2 regions of the Vibrio alginolyticus NBRC 15630 genome follow, and region 1 is predicted to be linked to the other one. Evidence: riboswitches for the same ligand, from Rfam matches in the RefSeq annotation. Region 1 holds a riboswitch; the other holds the start of a gene.

The links. A riboswitch is a leader RNA that binds a small molecule or an ion and turns the genes downstream of it on or off. The one in region 1 is predicted to bind lysine.
Region 2: another riboswitch for lysine. It lies ahead of lysC (lysine-sensitive aspartokinase 3); the one in region 1 lies ahead of tet(35) (tetracycline efflux Na+/H+ antiporter family transporter Tet(35)).

Annotation. Positions count from the first base shown of each region.
Region 1 covers NC_022349.1:202,042-211,644, reverse strand. The annotation lists gene hisG (ATP phosphoribosyltransferase) at 1-533, opposite strand, end outside; His leader region at 587-724, opposite strand; gene N646_RS00900 (sigma-54 interaction domain-containing protein) at 1,094-2,047, shown strand; gene tet(35) (tetracycline efflux Na+/H+ antiporter family transporter Tet(35)) at 2,371-3,972, opposite strand; lysine riboswitch at 4,082-4,264, opposite strand; gene N646_RS00890 (H-NS family histone-like protein) at 4,847-5,254, shown strand; gene N646_RS00885 (inosine/guanosine kinase) at 5,382-6,686, opposite strand; gene N646_RS00880 (hypothetical protein) at 6,804-7,073, opposite strand; gene mnmA (tRNA 2-thiouridine(34) synthase MnmA) at 7,262-8,386, shown strand; gene hflD (high frequency lysogenization protein HflD) at 8,397-9,014, shown strand; gene purB (adenylosuccinate lyase) at 9,168-9,603, shown strand, end outside.
Region 2 covers NC_022349.1:1,937,854-1,947,456, reverse strand. The annotation lists gene metH (methionine synthase) at 1-1,295, shown strand, start outside; gene lysC (lysine-sensitive aspartokinase 3) at 1,382-2,734, opposite strand; lysine riboswitch at 2,836-3,014, opposite strand; gene N646_RS08860 (pyridoxal-phosphate-dependent aminotransferase family protein) at 3,235-4,356, shown strand; gene N646_RS08855 (PglL family O-oligosaccharyltransferase) at 4,416-6,197, opposite strand; gene uvrA (excinuclease ABC subunit UvrA) at 6,265-9,087, opposite strand; gene galU (UTP--glucose-1-phosphate uridylyltransferase GalU) at 9,237-9,603, opposite strand, start outside.

The DNA.
Region 1 (9,603 bases):
GCTTCCAGTGTTGCACCTGTAGAAACCAAATCAGCGATAGCATCAGCGAGACCCGCGCGAGGCGCAACTTCTACAGAGCCTGTCAGCATACATGTAGAGAATGGAACGCCGGCTTCATCCATGTACGCTTTTAGAAGTTGAGGATACGTTGTAGCAATACGCTTGCCAGCTAAGTCTTGTGGACCGTTGTACTCTTCGTCCTTGTCGATTGCGATAGATAAACGACAGCCACCAAAATCAAGTCGACGAAGCTGAACAAACTCGCAGGGTTCACCTAATGCTTTGCGGTCAAGGCGAACTTCTTCTAGCTCATTTTCGCCAATAAAGCCAAGGTCAACCACGCCATCCATAATTAAACCTGGGATGTCGTCGTCACGAACCAAGAGTAAATCAATTGGCATATTTTCAGAATGGACAACTAAACGCTCGCCCATTACGTTGAACTTTACGCCGCACTGTTTTAGTAGAGCTTGACTCTCTTTGCTAAGACGACCTTTTTTCTGAATTGCGATTCTTAAACGTTGTGTTTGCATTGCTTTGTCCCTATGCAAGATTTTGATATCTAAGTATTTTTCAAACTAATAAAACTAAAAAACCCTCGGGAGATTGAAGTCTCCCGAGGGTTTAAAATCTGCTTTTACTTTGATTTTACCTCCGGGAGTTTCCTGCCTCCCGGGTATGCGTACATCGCCCGAAAGACTAGATTGGGTGATGATGGTGATGAATGTTCATTACAAAATTACGCATACTTATTTAAGGCTCTTTTTGAGTTGCTTTGTTAGTAACCACACTAACTAAGGATTCTATATTTTTCAATACTCAATTGAATATTTTCTAAATATTTTTCACAAGACATTGATTTAAATGAAATTAAATTCTTTTCCATATTGAATACTCTGGTGGAAAGAACACCTCCAATCAGCTCTACTCTGACGAAGAAAGCGAAGAATAGTATGAATATCCACCAAATCAACTATTTAGACCGTACCCAACCCATTAATTGACATTTTTATCAATAAAGAGACAGCAACTCACGTTTGAGACAAGTCATTCAAAACTATTATTAGAGCGGGGCAAAAAATAGTGATTAACAATGAAACTGCGTAACGGTAGTAATAAACAAGCTGTAGATTTCGACGATACGGCACTATACCCGTTGATCGGCAATAGTGCCTGTATCCAAGAACTTCGTACTGCAATACAAAAGTACGCTCAATGTGATGCTGAAGTCCTCATTCAGGGTGAAACTGGTGTTGGGAAAGGTCTTTGCGCTCGCCTTATTCATCAATTGTCGAACAGACACTCAGCACCTTTTGTGGAAGTCAACTGTGGAGCCATTCCAAGTGGTCTTATTGCATCCGAGCTTTTCGGCCATGAAAAAGGAGCATTTACAGGCGCAATCTCAGAGCGTATAGGTTTTATTCAAAAGGCACATAAAGGCACCCTATTTCTTGATGAAATTGGTGACATGCCACCAGACTTACAAATCCACCTCCTTCACTTTTTGGAGAGTAAACAAATCCATAAAGTCGGAGCGGATAAATTCATTGACGTGGACTGTAGGGTCATTGCAGCAAGCCACGTGGATTTGAAAAATGAGGTCGTACAAGGAGGATTTCGTGAAGATCTATTCTATCGGCTTAATATATTGCCATTAACTATCCCTCCACTGAGAAAGCGTGGAAAAGACATTATTATTTTATCTGAACACTTTCTAGCAGATCTGTCTCATGGTCAGGTACAAAAAATGTCTGATAAGGTAAAAGCCAAGCTCCTCAAACATCGTTGGCCAGGCAACGTAAGAGAACTGCGTAATGTCATCCAACGAGCAATTGTCATGTGTGAAGATCACACGCTTCTCGTCGCTGACTTGGGCCTTGATAACAATGAGAGGCAATTGCTCCCTTCTGTGGACCAAATTGATCTCGACTACCTACTGCAAGCTATCGAAGAAAATAAACACAATATGAGTGCGGCTGCACGTCACCTCGGCATTTCAAGAACAACGCTTTATCGATTAATAAAGAAATACAACTTAAATGTTTAAATACTGTATAGGTGTAACGTAACACTGTGTAACAGGTAACTCTTTAGATATCATTTAGTTAACTCTGCATCGCAACCATGCGGATTTTTCTGTATTAAAAATCAAAAGCTTAAAATGGGCATAGTCTTTGCTTAGAACTAAGAAGAAGATGGATTGCTTTTCCATTACAGCCCATCAAGGAGAGCTCGGTACACAAACAATTCGCTCTTAACACGAGACTTTTATCCCCAAAAACGCGATTGCCCCCCTCACCTAAGTCGCGTTAAAAAAAGCTCCGCTAAATTAGCGGAGCTTCCCTCTGTAACGAATCTATTCAAAACAACTTACGCACTCTGGCAAGACGCTATTTTAGACTTTGAAAGCCATGACAAAATAGCGCAAACGATAACGAATGTTATCGACGCTGCAATGAACGAGAACGCAATTGAAGCAGTCATACCAAGGGCAATAAAGCCGACGCATGAAACAAGCGCGACTGATAATGCATAAGGTAGCTGTGTTGATACGTGATCAATGTGGTTACAACGTGCACCCGTCGATGACAAGATAGTCGTATCTGAGATTGGTGAACAATGGTCACCGAATACCGCACCAGCTAAAACCGCACTCAACATCGGTAGCATTAGCGCTACGTCTGTTGCACCAGCCATGTCTCCGGCGATTGGAAGCATGATGCCGAACGTACCCCATGAAGTACCTGTTGAGAACGCCATCAGGCCAGACAGCAGGAATAAGATAACTGGGAGCCAATGAGGGTTGATATTTCCCTGCGCCATTGTCGAAAGGTAAGTACCAGTCTTCATATCACCGATAACAGAGCCAATGGTCCAGGCAAATACTAAGATTAGAATCGCACCAAACATAGACTTAGCACCAATCCAAAGTGTACGTGCGATCTCAGCCATTGGTAGACCTTGCTTCACAACAGTAAACAGTGCAACTGCTAAGCCAAGCAAGCTACCGTAGATTAGTGATGTACCTACATCTGTATTTTCAAAAGCACCAAGAAGCGCAAACTCCTTACCATCAGCAGCCAATGCTTGGCCACCCGTGTAAAGCATTGAAGCGATAGTCGCGATAATCAGCGTCACGATAGGAAGTATCAAATCTGACACTTTACCCTTTTCACTTTCACGGATATCTAGCTCTTCATTTAGGTCATGCGCTTCTTGCGAGTCATTTTCTTTGTCTTTATCAAAGCCACGACCTTGCGATGCAGAGATCTCATGCTCACGCATTTTACCAATATCAAGACCAAACCACGCAACAGCGAACACCATTAGCAGCGCAAAAACGGCGTAGAAGTTCATTGGGATAAGACGAACATATGCGCCAAGAGCCGAATACTCTGTGATCCCATGTGAGACTAAGATCCCGCCAATAATAGTAATAATGTAAGCACCCCAGCTAGAAGCAGGCATAATTACACACATTGGAGCAGCGGTTGAGTCTAGAATGTACGCAAGCTTAGCGCGAGACACATAAAAGCGATCGGTTACTGGGCGAGAGATCGCACCAACAGCAAGGCTATTAAAGTAATCATCGACAAAAATGAATACGCCTAAAAAGGCGGCAAGAAGTTTGGAGCCGCGTTTACTCTTCACTCGAGATTGTGCCCATTCAGCAAAAGCACGAGTACCGCCAGAAAGCGTTAATAAAGCTGTTGTCATACCTAATAAGATTAGGAAACCAACAATGCTCATGTTCCAAGTGTTAATTCCGCCATCTTCAATAAAGACAGAAGAAACTTGAGAACTGACGTAACCTGCGGTGTCGCTGATAGACCAGCTATTAAGTAGCACCGCACCTAGCACGATACCTACACCCAAGGAAACTAATACACGTCGAGTCAAAATCGCCAAAGTCAAAGCGACAATAGGTGGCAATAATGAAACAGGAGAACTAGAAAAATCTATTAAATTCATGATCTTCAAAAACCAAAGTTTGGCTAGAGATCTACTGCAGACAAGTCACGTAGCATACGATACGTGCTCATGTTGAACTTAGCGACAGGGAAGCGAACACTCCACCCAACCCTACAGTAGCGCTCCATAGTTTAATGTGAATATATACTATGGCAGTGTTGTTCCTTTCAGATACAACCCCAGCAAGTAACTTTGATGAGTTACTTACTTCGGCAATCTTCGCCTTCCACTATTATTCATTGGCATCACCCCAATAATAGCTACTCTTCGAGACCGCGCCTCTACGGCAACAACAAACAATTAACCACTAACTGTACAAATTAACAACAAATTGTCTGCAATATTGCATCAGGTGGCAGCCATTGTACTTATGATGAGAGTCAATGCAACACATCAAACTAAATTAAACAAATAAATAATGACTGAGATAATTTATAAACCTTGCCTACTTCCATAAGTTTTGTGCAACTGAAATCACATCAATCATGTTATTTATGAAACATTATTACTACCTTAGAAATATCATGGTTTATCTTATATCAATAAATTAAGGATATATGACACACCATTAAAGATGGATGCTTCATATTTTTAAGTAATAACTCAAATTTTTTTATAAAAAACCAAGCTGTCGCTCTCTCTATACAATAATGATTGTTGATTTTAGTTCTCATCTAATAATGATTTATTTCGAGTGTAATAATATTAATTGCTTTAAAAAATAGTCAAATTTAAACAAAATCTTGATTTAGCATTTGCACATAAGGAAAAGATAAAGTTAAATATAAGGACTCTTTGTTTATTTATAGATTGGCATTATTTAATCGTAACGATAAAAAGTGCCCAACACATTAACCTTTTAATAGGAATCGTTATGTCAGAGCTGACTAAAACCCTTCTAAATATCCGTAGCCTTCGTGCATTTTCTCGTGAGCTGACTCTAGAACAATTGGAAGAAGCTCTAGATAAACTCACTACTGTCGTAGATGAGCGTCGTGAAGCAGAAGAAGCAGAACGCGCAGCACAAGCAGAGCAAGAAGCTAAGCTTGCAGAGATTGCTGAGAAAATCGCTCAAGACGGTATTGACGTAGAAGCACTTATTACTGCGCTATCTGGCGAAACTAAGACGAAAGGCAAAGCGAAGCGCGCACCTCGCCCTGCTAAATACAAATACACAGATTCAAACGGTAATGAGAAAACTTGGACTGGCCAAGGTCGTACACCTTCGGCGATTCAAGAGCAACTTGATGCAGGTAAATCTCTGGATGAGTTCCTAATCTAGATCCGTGCTATTTTTAAAAGGCTCCCATAGGGAGCCTTTTTTATTTAAACCATTACAAATAAAAAAGGCACATTTCTTAATGTGCCTTTTACTTTAGTTACAGAATAGTTAATTAAACCGCTTCGTATTAACGTTCCCAGTATGCTTCTTCTAGGCTATCTTCTCGCTCAGGAAGTCCGCGCGACAATCGTGGTGAATGTTGCACGAGAACTTCGTAGCTAGCACGGTTTGCGTATTTGCAGACTTGAGAAAAAGAAGAGTAAGTTAAATACTCGTTACTGTGCTTGCTTGAATTAGGCACATTTTCTTTATGGTATTTATTTGCTGCCATATCATGAAGAACAGCAGATAACGCGGCATCACCTGCGCCATTTGTATTCTTAATTTTTTCTGGGCCACCCATATATGGCGAGATATGCGAGTACACTTTTATTGGCGTCTCGCATGAGTCTTTTTTCGCCGGGCGACTAAATTCATAACGATTAAATTCAGCAATTGACCCTGGAAGTAATGGCAAAGAAGTTTCGCGCTTCGCGCTATCTTCCGTATACCCAGCCATAAATAGACCTACAGGACCCGCCGTGCACAATACTAGATCAGCCCACTCCAATGTTTTATCAGACGCAGCAAGTGGATCAGATTCCCCCGTCAGAGCTTCTGCTTCATCTTCATTCATCGCAACGACTGAAACGTTATCTCTAATGAATTCTTGCCAATATTTAGGGTCATCTTGAATAACAAACTTTGTGCCTAAAGTCAGAACAACAGGCACATCATTCTTTTTCGCGTACTCAATCGCTTTCATTGTTGCTTCCGGCATTGGGTCGCCGTCTTTACAACGTACTAGATATGACGTCAGTACAAGTGCTGATGCATTTTTAAAGATTTTCTCTGGAATGCTATCAGGATGGAGTTGGTTCATTTGCCCTTCGCTGATAGCAAAAGTACGTTCACCGTCTTCTGTGATAAGAGCAAAACAACGGCCAATTGCACCATCTACACCTTGTAGGTAGTTCAAGTCCATGCGGCTTGATGTATTACAAAGATAACGGTAACCGTAGCTGCCAATCTTAATATCCTGGCTCATCACTCCAAGTAGTGTGGAGCGGTCATCCGCTAGCACGGAGTAGTTATGTAGCGTGTTACCAATTGTACCGCCCGCATACTCATTGGTAATCAAGTTCTCTTCTTTCAGTTGCTGGTATAACTCTTCTGCTCTTTCGTCATCGATAACCAGAGAGTGACCTTTACTCAGACCGTACTTTTCAATCACATCCGTTGTAACTTTTGCTTCAATATCAACCAAGGTTTGGTCAATACCAATGATGTGAGTGCGCGTCATCTTCTTGCTTTCTTGTGCTTGGCTCACCAGCGGGTCACGAGCATGAACAGGAAAATAGTGCTTCGATTTGCGTTGTCCAGGAAATTTCATATTGTCAGTCTGAGTAAGGGGATGAAAAGGAGAGCGGATTCTATACCGCTAATAATAAAGCAGCAATAAAAGCGATTATAGCAAACGTTTGCTGACAGCTTTTTTCTTTTAGGTGGCTTATTCACCTTCCATAAAGCTGAGATCTGGTAGTTGCTCAAGGTGCTCGCTATAACGCTTTAGGTTGAACTCACCTTCATTCTTCATTACATCAAAAATCTCAATTGACATCGCACATGCCATCATCGCAACCGCATCTTCACGTGGTGTGCCAGTCATCATTAAACGCATAAGGGTTTCTTTTACTTTAAGCGGGTTGCCATCTTCGAGCTGATTTTCAACAATTTCAATCAACTCACTTTCTTGCATAAATTGGTTTTCTTCTGTCATTTGGTGTTTCCTCTTGGATTTTGGCCAACTATGCCATATATACCTCTTCTATACTTGCGAAATTACTCGTTCGAATCTTTGTTGAAGAAAAATCCAGCGAAACGAATTGTGATTTCGATCTCGGATCTGTCACCGGTCTGTGGATTCTGATAGAATCTGCATCCCGTTTATTTAAGTGGTGTTTAGTAATGTCTGATAACAGCCAAAAGAAAGTCATCGTCGGTATGTCCGGCGGCGTTGATTCATCTGTTTCCGCGTATCTTCTAAAGCAGCAAGGCTACCAAGTAGAAGGCCTTTTCATGAAGAACTGGGAAGAAGATGACAACGAAGAATATTGTACAGCGGCAGAAGATCTTGCTGACGCTCAGGCAGTATGTGACAAGCTAGGCATCCACCTACACACTATCAACTTTGCTGCCGAATACTGGGATAACGTATTTGAGTACTTCCTTGCTGAATACAAAGCTGGCCGTACTCCGAACCCTGACATTCTTTGTAACAAAGAAATCAAGTTCAAAGCATTCCTAGAATTCGCTGATGAAGTACTTGATGCTGATTACATTGCAATGGGCCACTATGTGCGTCGCTCTTTCCCAGAAAATGGTGAAAAACCACAGATGCTGCGTGGTCTAGATGGCAACAAAGATCAAAGCTACTTCCTGTACACATTAAGCAACGAGCAAATCGCACGTAGCCTATTCCCTGTTGGTGACCTAGAGAAGCCAGAAGTACGCCGCATTGCTGAAGAGCAAGATCTAATCACGGCGAAGAAGAAAGACTCTACTGGTATTTGTTTCATCGGTGAACGTAAGTTTACGGAATTCCTGGGTCGCTACCTTCCAGCTCAGCCTGGTAATATCGAGACTCCAGAAGGCGAAGTGATTGGTCAACACCAAGGCCTGATGTACCACACACTTGGTCAGCGTAAAGGTCTACACATTGGTGGCCGTAAAGGCGGCGGTGGTAACGAGGACCCATGGTTCGTTGGTGAGAAAGATCTAGAACGTAACGTTTTGATTGCCGTTCAAGGTAAAGACCATCCAATGTTGAAATCAGAAGGTCTACTTGCATCACAACTTCACTGGGTAGATCGTGAGCCAATTCGCGATGTTATGAAGTGCACAGTGAAAACTCGTTACCGTCAGGAAGATATTCCTTGTACAATCATCCCTATCGATGATGAAAACATTAAAGTTATCTTTGACGAGCCACAAATTGCTGTAACTCCAGGTCAATCAGCAGTGTTCTACAAAGGTGACGTGTGCCTAGGTGGCGGCATCATCGAGCAACGCATTAAATATTCTCAAGCTTAGGAGTCGTTACGTGGCGAATACACTTTATGACCGTACTATCGCTTTCGCTGGGATTTGCCAAGCTGTTGCTTTAGTTCAACAGGTAGCGAGAAACGGACATTGTGATCAAGATGCTTTTGAAACATCAATCAACGCTATTTTGAGCACTAACCCTGCTAACACAGTTGGCGTATTCGGTCGCGAAGCCGATCTAAAGCTCGGCCTAGAATGCTTGGTTAAAGGGATTGATAGCACACCATCAGGCAGTGAAATTACTCGTTACATTATTAGTTTAATGGCGTTAGAACGTAAGTTAAGCTCTCGAAACGATGCTATGTCTCAGCTTGGTGATCGTATTCAAATGGCCAAGCGTCAGTCAGAGCACTTTGAGCTACTAGACGATCAAATGATCAGCAATTTAGCGAGCATCTATCTGGATGTCGTTAGCCCTATTGGCCCACGCATTCAAGTAACGGGCACGCCATCTGTACTGCAGCAGACGGCAAGCCAACACAAAGTTCGTGCGCTGTTGTTATCTGGCATTCGTAGTGCAGTTCTTTGGCGTCAAGTTGGTGGTAAGCGTCGCCACCTAATCTTCGGGCGCAAGAAGATGGTAGAGCAAGCACAAATCCTTCTTGCTCGTCTGTAGTAAAATATCAAATAAGCAGCTCGCGTTTATCGCGAGCTCATTTTTTTCGACTAAAACAAATCTCGCGCAAACGTTTGCGCAATATTCGTGACAATTGCCACAGTTATTGGTATAAAGCTCACGAAATTTAGAAACTCAATTCAGGAGAACATCATGGAACTGTCAGCATTGACTGCTGTTTCACCAGTAGACGGCCGTTACGGAAGCAAGACAATTGCGTTACGCGAAATTTTCAGTGAATACGGTCTACTAAAGTACCGTACTATCGTTGAAATCCGCTGGCTACAAAAGCTTGCTGCTACTGCTGAAATTGCAGAAGTGCCAGCGTTTAGCGCAGAAGCAAACCAATTCCTAGACGACCTTGCTGCAAACTTCTCTGAAGAAGATGCACGCCGTATCAAAGAGATCGAGCGTACAACTAACCACGACGTAAAAGCGGTTGAGTACTTCCTAAAAGAGAAAGTAGCAGACGTTCCTGAACTGCACGCAGTAAACGAGTTCTTCCACTTCGCATGTACTTCTGAAGACATCAACAACACATCACACGCTCTAATGCTTAAAGAAGCGCGTGAGAACGTGATTCTTCCAG
Region 2 (9,603 bases), 1.6 Mb from region 1:
AAGAGAACGTCGATATTATTGGTTTATCAGGGTTGATCACACCTTCATTAGACGAAATGGTGCATGTTGCAAAAGAGATGGAGCGTCTCGACTTTAACTTACCTCTTCTCATCGGTGGCGCAACAACGTCAAAAGCCCATACAGCAGTTAAGATTGAGCAAAATTACAAGCATCCAGTGGTTTACGTGAACAACGCCTCACGTGCAGTGGGCGTATGTACTTCTCTTCTGTCAGATGAACGTCGCCCTGAATTTGTTGAAAAACTTGAAGCTGATTACGAACGAGTACGTGATCAACATAATCGAAAGAAACCGAGAACCAAACCAGTGACATTAGAAGCTGCTCGAGCGAATAAAGTTGCTATCGATTGGGAAGCTTATACTCCTCCAGTGCCTGTTAAGCCTGGCATTCATATCTTCGATGATTTTGATGTGGCTATATTACGTCAATACATCGATTGGACACCATTCTTTATGACTTGGTCACTTGTGGGTAAGTATCCAACAATTTTCCAACATGAAGAAGTTGGTGAAGAAGCAAAACGTTTATTCGAAGATGCCAACGAGTTACTTGATCGAGTTGAGCGAGAAGGCCTGTTAAAAGCGCGTGGAATGTGTGGCTTATTCCCTGCTGCGAGCGTGGGGGACGACATTGAAGTTTATGCTGATGAAACTCGTACCGACGTTGTGAAAGTATTACGTAACTTGCGACAACAGACCGAGAAACCAAAAGGATTCAACTATTGTTTATCCGACTACATCGCACCTAAAGAGTCGGGTAAACATGATTGGATAGGGGCATTTGCTGTCACTGGTGGTATTGGTGAACGAGAGCTTGCTGATGAATACAAAGCACAGGGAGATGATTACAACGCAATTATGATTCAAGCGGTGGCGGATCGCCTAGCCGAAGCGTTTGCTGAGTATTTGCATGAGCGTGTCCGTAAAGAAATTTGGGGTTATGCTGCGGATGAAGATTTATCTAACGATGATCTCATTCGTGAAAAATACCAAGGTATTCGCCCTGCACCAGGTTATCCAGCGTGCCCTGAGCATACTGAAAAAGGACCGCTTTGGGAGCTACTTAATGTGGAAGAGAATATTGGCATGACTCTAACCTCCAGCTATGCAATGTATCCGGGTGCGTCAGTATCTGGTTGGTACTTCTCTCATCCTGACTCACGTTACTTTGCGATCGCACAGATCCAAGAAGATCAGCTAGAGAGTTACGCCGATCGTAAGGGGTGGGATAGGATCGAGGCTGAAAAATGGTTAGGGCCAAACATTAATGGTTAAATTGATGTTTACCTCGTCCAAATATAACAACTAATGAAACAACAAAGGGCTGCAGATACGCAGCCCTTTGTTTTATTGAGTTGAACTTACTTCTCAAACAACTCCGTGTGGAGTTTTTGTATGGCTTGTTTCGATACCGACTCATGGAGCAAGAAGCATAAGTTGTGAGGGCTAGCGCCATAACAAATCATGCGTAGGTTAAAATCTTCTAGCGTGCCAAAAACCTGTTTCGCGTAGCCTTTACTCTCACTCATGTTGTTACCAATGAGAGCAACGAGGCATAGGTCATGTTCAACTTCTACCTTACATAACTCTTCTAACTCTTCTCGTGCAGCTTGCGGCAGCTGTGGTGCTCCGCCAGATGTATCAGTTTGATCAAGTGTTAACGATACACTGATTTCAGATGTCGTGATCAAATCGACAGAGATCTTATGCTTTGCAAGGATCTCAAAGACCTTTGCTAAGAAACCGTATGCGTGGAACATATTGGCGCTGCGTAGCGTTACCATGGTTTGGTTACAACGCAAAGCTAGCGCACGGAATAACGGTGAGCTTTCGACTTGGTGGCGAATCCAAGTTCCCCCTTTTTCAGGCTCTTTCGATGACCCCACAAATACCGGAATGTCGTGGCGCAATGCAGGTACTAGCGTAGAAGGGTGAAGGATTTTAGCGCCAAAGTTAGCCATTTCTGAAGCTTCACTAAAGCTGATCTCAGGAATTGGTGAGGCTTTTGGCGCAATTCGCGGGTCTGTTGTGTAGATGCCCGGAACATCAGTCCAGATTTCTAACCCTGCCGCTTTGACGCTCTCAGCAATTAAGGCGGCGCTGTAATCGCTGCCTCCTCGACCTAGTGTTGTTGTATTACCGGCTTCGTCAGATCCTATGAAGCCTTGAGTAACAACAACGGATTGTTGGCAAAGTGGTACGAGTTTATCTTGCGCAAGCGTCGAAATTGCTTCAATGTTTGGCTCTGCGCGACCAAAGTTGTCATCAGTACGCAGCACATCGCGGATATCAAAGCGCACAGCTTGAATGCCTCGCTCACACATTAACTGAGTTAGAATATGCGTCGACATGAGTTCGCCACATGCGACTAAATGATCGGTTAACTTCGCACTAGCTTGGATAGATGCAGCCTCGGCCAGGCTGGTTACGGTATCTAATATGCCATACACCTCGGCAGCAGTTTTCGTGCTGTCTTCGAGCTGAGTTAAAATGGCGTCATGAATGTTGGCCAGATTTTGCAGCAGCTCAGTACGGTGCGTTTGATCCTGAACACCGTTGGCGAGTTCTACCAATAGGTTGGTGACGCCAGAGCAAGCGCTGCTCACGACCAGGCGAGTATTTGGATTGTTTTCGATAATGGTGGCGCAACGACTCATTGCCTCAAAGTTGGCAACACTGGTTCCACCGAATTTAGCTACGTTAAATGCGCTCACTGCGTTCTCCCACGGCTTCCTAAAAAATTGTACATCCAATGTTTAGTGAGAAAAGGAACAGAGCAAAAAGAGAGGTATTTAGAATGCTATTTGAAAAATTTACCCTCAGAAGCCCTTCATCAGACTGCGCTGATGACAGTTGATGGGATTCAGCCCAATTCAACCGACAAGTCAAATCCTGCAACTTTGACTTACCTCGGCACTACTCCCCCTCAATGATTGGTGTTGGAATTGCGGTTCCACAAATCATCTACCTGGGTAGCGCTCCTCTTCTACATAAAGCTCAAACATTGAACGGTTTTGAGGCCTTAATGTCAATCAATATTTCAACCTTTATGGTGTTTTTTATTAACGATTTTGTGACACTGGTTTGACCTCCATACTTACGGCTAATTGCTGATAGAGGAAAAATCTATTAGGGTGAAGAACCCTACACCTGAGCCATGTTATTGAATAGAACTTTTAGAATGCTCAGGATAAAAGATAATCAAGGAGCTGACATGTCGATCCAAAGCTTTATTCCGCCTCACCGTATTTTAATGGGACCTGGTCCTTCTGATATTTATCCTCAAGTGTTACAAGCACTAAGCCGTCCTACTGTAGGTCACCTTGATCCTCTGTTTATCGGTATGATGGATGAGCTCAAGCAGCTATTGAAGTATGCCTTTCAAACTGACAATGAGTTCACGATTGCGGTTTCAGCGCCAGGTAGTGCAGGGATGGAAACCTGCTTTGTAAACTTGATCGAGAAAGGCGATAAAGTGATCGTCTGCCGTAATGGTGTATTTGGTGAACGCATGCGCGAAAATGTCGTCCGTGCTGGTGGTGAAGTTGTTATCGTCGATGATGAATGGGGGACGCCTGTTTCCATTGATAAAGTCGAGCAAGCACTCGAACAGCACCCAGATACAAAAATTCTTGCTTTTGTGCATGCGGAAACCTCAACTGGTGCAGTCAGTGATGCTCAAGCATTGGGTAAGCTGGCGAAACAGCATAATGCATTATCTATTGTTGATGCGGTGACGTCACTTGGTGGTGTGCCGTTAAAAGTGGATGAATGGCAACTGGATGCGGTTTACTCTGGTAGTCAAAAATGTTTGTCATGTGTACCTGGGCTCTCACCAGTGACGTTTTCTCCTGCCGCGATTGAAAAGATTCAAGCAAGAACAACACCAGTACAGAGTTGGTTCCTCGATCAGAGTTTAGTTTTGGGGTATTGGAGTGGAGAAGGCAAGCGTAGTTACCATCATACGGCGCCAGTTAATAGCTTGTATGCGCTTCATGAAGCTTTATTGATACTGAAAAATGAAGGATTAGAAAACGCTTGGGCTCGTCACCAACTGATGCATGAAAAACTCAAAAATGGCTTACAAAAGTTAGGCTTTGAATTTGTTGTGGACGAAGCCCATCGGTTGCCACAATTAAATGCGATTTACGTGCCTGAAGGAATTGATGAAGCAAAAGTTCGTGCTCACTTGCTAGAAACCTATAACCTAGAAATTGGTGCAGGCCTTGGGGCATTAGCTGGTAAAGCGTGGCGTATTGGCTTAATGGGTTACGGCGCTCGATCTGAAAACGTTGCGCTGTGCTTAAAAGCGTTAGAAGAGTCACTCACTGAATAAAATCATACAGTAATGAGATAAAGAAAAGCGAAGGTCATCCCTTCGCTTTTTGGTATTTATTACTCAGCTCCTGAAGTGGGGACTGGTGAGGCAGAGATTGCTTGAGAAGGTGGTTGGTAATTGACGTCACTGAAATCAATCTTCGGGAACAAAAACTGCGCTTCAGCTCTAATTTGCTCCGCTTTACTTGAGTCATCTAAGCCTTGGTAGGCCAAAATCAAATTATTATAAAATGCAGGACGAGGCTTATCTTTGATGATTTTTAGCGACCAATCGATATAAGGCTGAATCAAGGTTGCGTCTTGTTGGTACAGCCCAAGGTTTAAAAACGTGCTATAGACATCCCAATCAAACCTGTCTTTCCAAACCACAGGGTTACTGACTTGATTCAGAATATCAGGGTTAGTTGGTCTAGTGGTCTCAAACTTCGTCAATACATAGTTCGTATGTAATGCGCTTACCATATAAAACGTAAACGCAACGGGAAGTACCAAACTAAAAACACGCAGCAAGCTTTTGGTCACATTACTAAAGCCGACTTGTCGATAACGAGAGACGCGCTGATCGACCCAGTACAGTAGGATAACGAAGATCAACCAATGCACGAGAGAGTGGTAGAAAGGGTATTCCAGTTGTGAGTGCAATACGATAGGTATAAACAAGGCCAGCAACGCAAGACGAGTTCCGCGTTTGGCTTGATAGATTCGATACAGTACCAGTGCCATCGCTAAGAAGATGCCGAGTATTGGCAGTAAGCCACCTTCTACTCCCCAGTAAAGTAGCTCGTTATGCGGATGATCCATGGCTGGCAAACCAGCTGGGTAATTCTCATTTAGGGCATGTTGACGAGCCGTATACAGCATGTACTCAGATTCAAACTTGCCATATCCATAACCAGTAAAAGGCTTTTCAATCACCATGTCTAATGTTTGCGGAAAAGTATACGCTCGAGGAGACTCCATATTTACTTTTTCTGCGGCTAACCCACCTCCATCAGGAAAGGCAAGATGCATGACAACGACTGAGAGTAAGAGCCCACTTACAAGTGACACAACCCAGCGGATAAAGCGCCCTTTGGTTGCAAAGCGGTACATGTATGGAATGACCAACAACACGGCGATGACCGAGGCTAACCAACCAGTGCGTGAAGCCAACGCCACAATTAGTGGTAAAGTTAAAACTGGTACGGCATAGAGAAGGTAAACATCGCTTAACTTACGATCGTATTTGTAGGGCTGACGTGCAAGTAAATAGCTGGCAATCACCAACCCTGTCGCAAGAAAGCTGGCCATTACATTGGGCTGTTGGAAAATACCATAAGGACGATTGGCCACCGTGTCGTAACCAAACGGATTGCCTGGTTTGAGATACAGATATTGTGTCAAACCAAAAATGGCTTCGATAACAACCGCAAGGACAATGAACCATAATAGGCGTTGGCGATGTTTATTACTGAAATGAAATTGTTGTAAGACAATAAAGAACAGGACACCACACCACAGGCCAATGAGCTTATTGGCAGCCAAACTGCTATTCGCATTTGGGTACAGAATGGGCACCGTCATGATAAGAGCACTAATGAACAAGCCGATGGTTAGTTTTGAGTAACGTAGTACTCGATTATTCGCAAGTTGGTAACACCCAATGCCTAATGCAAAGCTAAAAGCAATCCAAGTTGTCGCATTGAACGAAAGCGAAAGCCCCGAACCGCCGGGGTTGGGCATGAAAAAGTGCATTGCCAACACAAATAGTGTTGCCAAGGCAATGAGAAACTTGCGATTGAGGGGAACCTGTACTTTTTCGGGAGAAAGCTTTGTTCCACTTACATGTATAGTAGCCATAGTTATTGCGTTGTTTTGAATGAAAAAAGACCAGCACTTGCTGGTCTCGATACTTTACCTGTTTTTTCTACTTCAACATAGGCTTGAGGAAGTGAGCTGTGTGCGAACCCTCGATTTGCGACACATCTTCCGGAGTGCCTTGAGCGATTATCTCGCCGCCACCCTGACCCCCTTCAGGACCAAGATCGATAATCCAGTCCGCAGTCTTAATGACGTCCAGGTTATGCTCGATCACCACGACAGTATTTCCGTGGTCGCGAAGTCTGTGCAGTACAGTGAGCAACTGCTGGATATCATGGAAGTGAAGGCCGGTTGTTGGTTCATCCAAAATGTACAAGGTTTTTCCTGTATCACGTTTGGATAGCTCTCGCGCCAGTTTCACACGCTGTGCTTCACCACCGGAGAGTGTTGTTGCCGCTTGACCCAATCGTATGTACGACAAACCCACATCCATCAGTGTTTGTAGTTTGCGAGCGATGGCAGGAACTGGATCGAAGAAGGTGCGTGCATCTTCGACCGTCATTTCTAGCACTTCATCAATAGTTTTACCTTTGTAACGTACTTCGAGCGTTTCACGGTTGTAGCGTTTACCTTTACACACATCACATGGCACATAAACATCTGGTAGGAAATGCATTTCTACTTTGATAACACCGTCACCCTGACAGGCCTCACAACGACCACCGCGTACGTTAAAACTAAAACGGCCCGGCTTGTAACCGCGAGAACGCGACTCCTGTGTGCCTGCAAACAGTTCACGGATTGGGGTAAAGATCCCCGTGTAGGTTGCAGGGTTAGAGCGAGGTGTACGGCCAATTGGGCTTTGATCGATATCGATGACTTTATCGAAGTGCTCTAGACCTTTAATCGATTTATAAGGCGAAGGCTGAGCCGTTGTCGCTCCGTTAAGTTGGGTATGCGCAATTTTAAAGAAAGTATCATTAATCAGCGTTGATTTACCTGAGCCAGATACCCCTGTAATACAGCTGAATAACCCAACAGGAATTGAAAGGTTAACGTTTTTAAGGTTATTACCTGTTGCGCCTAATAGCTCAACCGTTTTTTTCGGATCTCGCGGCGTGCGATCTTTCGGTACTGCGATTTCTTTAACACCACTTAAGTACTGACCTGTCAGAGAATTCGGATTCGCGACTATCTCTTCCATGGTGCCTTCCGCAACAACATTACCACCATGTACGCCAGCACCAGGACCAATATCTATGACATGATCTGCACAGCGAATCGCATCTTCATCGTGTTCTACCACAAGTACGGTATTACCTAAATCGCGCAAGTGAGTGAGCGTTTTTAATAAGCGTTCATTATCACGCTGGTGGAGACCAATCGACGGTTCGTCCAGAACATACATCACACCAACAAGACCTGCACCAATTTGGCTTGCTAAACGAATACGTTGAGCTTCACCGCCTGATAAGGTTTCCGCACTGCGTGATAAGTTTAGGTAGTTCAAACCGACGTTAACTAAGAATTGCAGGCGGTCGTTGATTTCCTTCATCACTTTTTCAGCGATTTGGGCGCGTTGACCTTCCAGTTTCAAGGAATGGAAGAATTCCAATGCATCAGCAATGCTGAGTTCAACAATCTCAGGTAGTGTCGTATCAGCAATAAACACGTTACGTGCTTCAAGGCGTAGACGAGTACCGCCACAGCTTGAACAAGATTTAGTGGAGATGTATTTCGCGAGCTCTTCACGGACAGAGTTGGATTCTGTATCACGATAGCGACGTTCTAGGGTATTCAGAATACCTTCGAATGGATGGCGCTTAACGCGAATATCGCCACGATCGTTGATGTATTTAAACTCAATCTCAGTACGACCTGAGCCCTTTAGAATGACATCTTGCGTTTTCTTTGGCAGAGAATTAAAAGGGGCATGGAGGTCAAAACCATAATGATCGGCCAATGAGGTGAGCATTTGGAAGTAGTAGTAGTTCTTTTGATCCCAACCGCGAATCGCACCTTGTGCCAAGCTTAATGAATCATCTTGAATGACTCGGCTTGGATCGAAGTATTGTTGAACACCCAAGCCATCACAAGTGCCACATGCTCCAGCAGGGTTGTTGAATGAGAAAAGTCGCGGCTCTAACTCTTGCATGCTGTAACCACATTGTGGACAAGCGAAGTTGGCGGAGAAAATAATCTCTTCACCGTCGCCATCCATTGGCGCGACAACTGCAATTCCGCCTGATAATTCGAGTGTTGTCTCGAAAGATTCGGCCAAGCGCTGTTGTAAGTCTGGACGAACTTTAAAGCGGTCTACCACAACTTCAATGGTGTGCTTTTTATGTAGTTCAAGGGTTGGAGGATCGGAAAGATCGCAAGTTTCTCCATCAATACGCGCACGAATAAAGCCTTGAGCCGCTAAGTTCTCAAGCGTTTTAACATGCTCACCTTTACGTTCTTTGACAATAGGTGCCAATAGCATCATTTTGCTGCCTTCCGGCATCTCTAGGACTTTGTCCACCATTTGGCTGATGGTTTGCGCAGCAAGAGGAGCATGATGCGTTGGACAGCGGGGTTCGCCCACACGAGCATACAATAGACGTAAGTAGTCGTAGACTTCGGTAATTGTACCGACGGTTGAACGCGGGTTATGAGAAGTAGACTTCTGTTCAATAGAAATCGCGGGTGATAACCCTTCAATGTGGTCGACATCGGGTTTTTCCATCAGAGACAAAAACTGACGAGCGTAGGCAGAGAGAGACTCTACGTAGCGTCGTTGGCCTTCTGCATACAATGTATCGAAAGCGAGAGAGGATTTACCGGAGCCACTTAGTCCAGTAATGACAATCAGTTTATCGCGAGGGATTGTAAGATTAATGTCTTTAAGGTTATGGGTTCGGGCACCGCGAACTTCTATTTTATCCATCGTTTTTGCTCTATGTATAACCAAGTGGGGCAAGTATTACATAGTGTGAGAAATGTGCAAAGAAAATTACTGGATAAAAAAACAGTAAAGTAAAAAGCCCAGCGTTGTGCTGGGCTTTCGATACAGTAATTTCGTACTACGACGATGCTTTATACTGCTTTTTGTGTTGCGTGCTTACCTAGCTCAGAGGTTTTTTCATCTTTTAGATACAGGTTTTCAAAACAATAGTTAGTTGCTTCGATGTAACCTTCAACGCTACCACAGTCAAAGCGTTTGCCCTTGAATTTGTAAGCCAATACACAGCCCGCTTTTGCTTGTTTTAGCAGCGCGTCAGTGATTTGAATTTCACCACCTTTACCAGGTTCAGTGTTTTCAATCAGTTCAAAAATATCGGGAGTCAGGATGTAGCGGCCAATGATAGCAAGGTTGCTAGGCGCCGTGCCTTTCTCTGGTTTTTCTACCATGTCGTCTACGCGATAGATGTCGTCTTTGATCATTTCACCAGAGATAACGCCG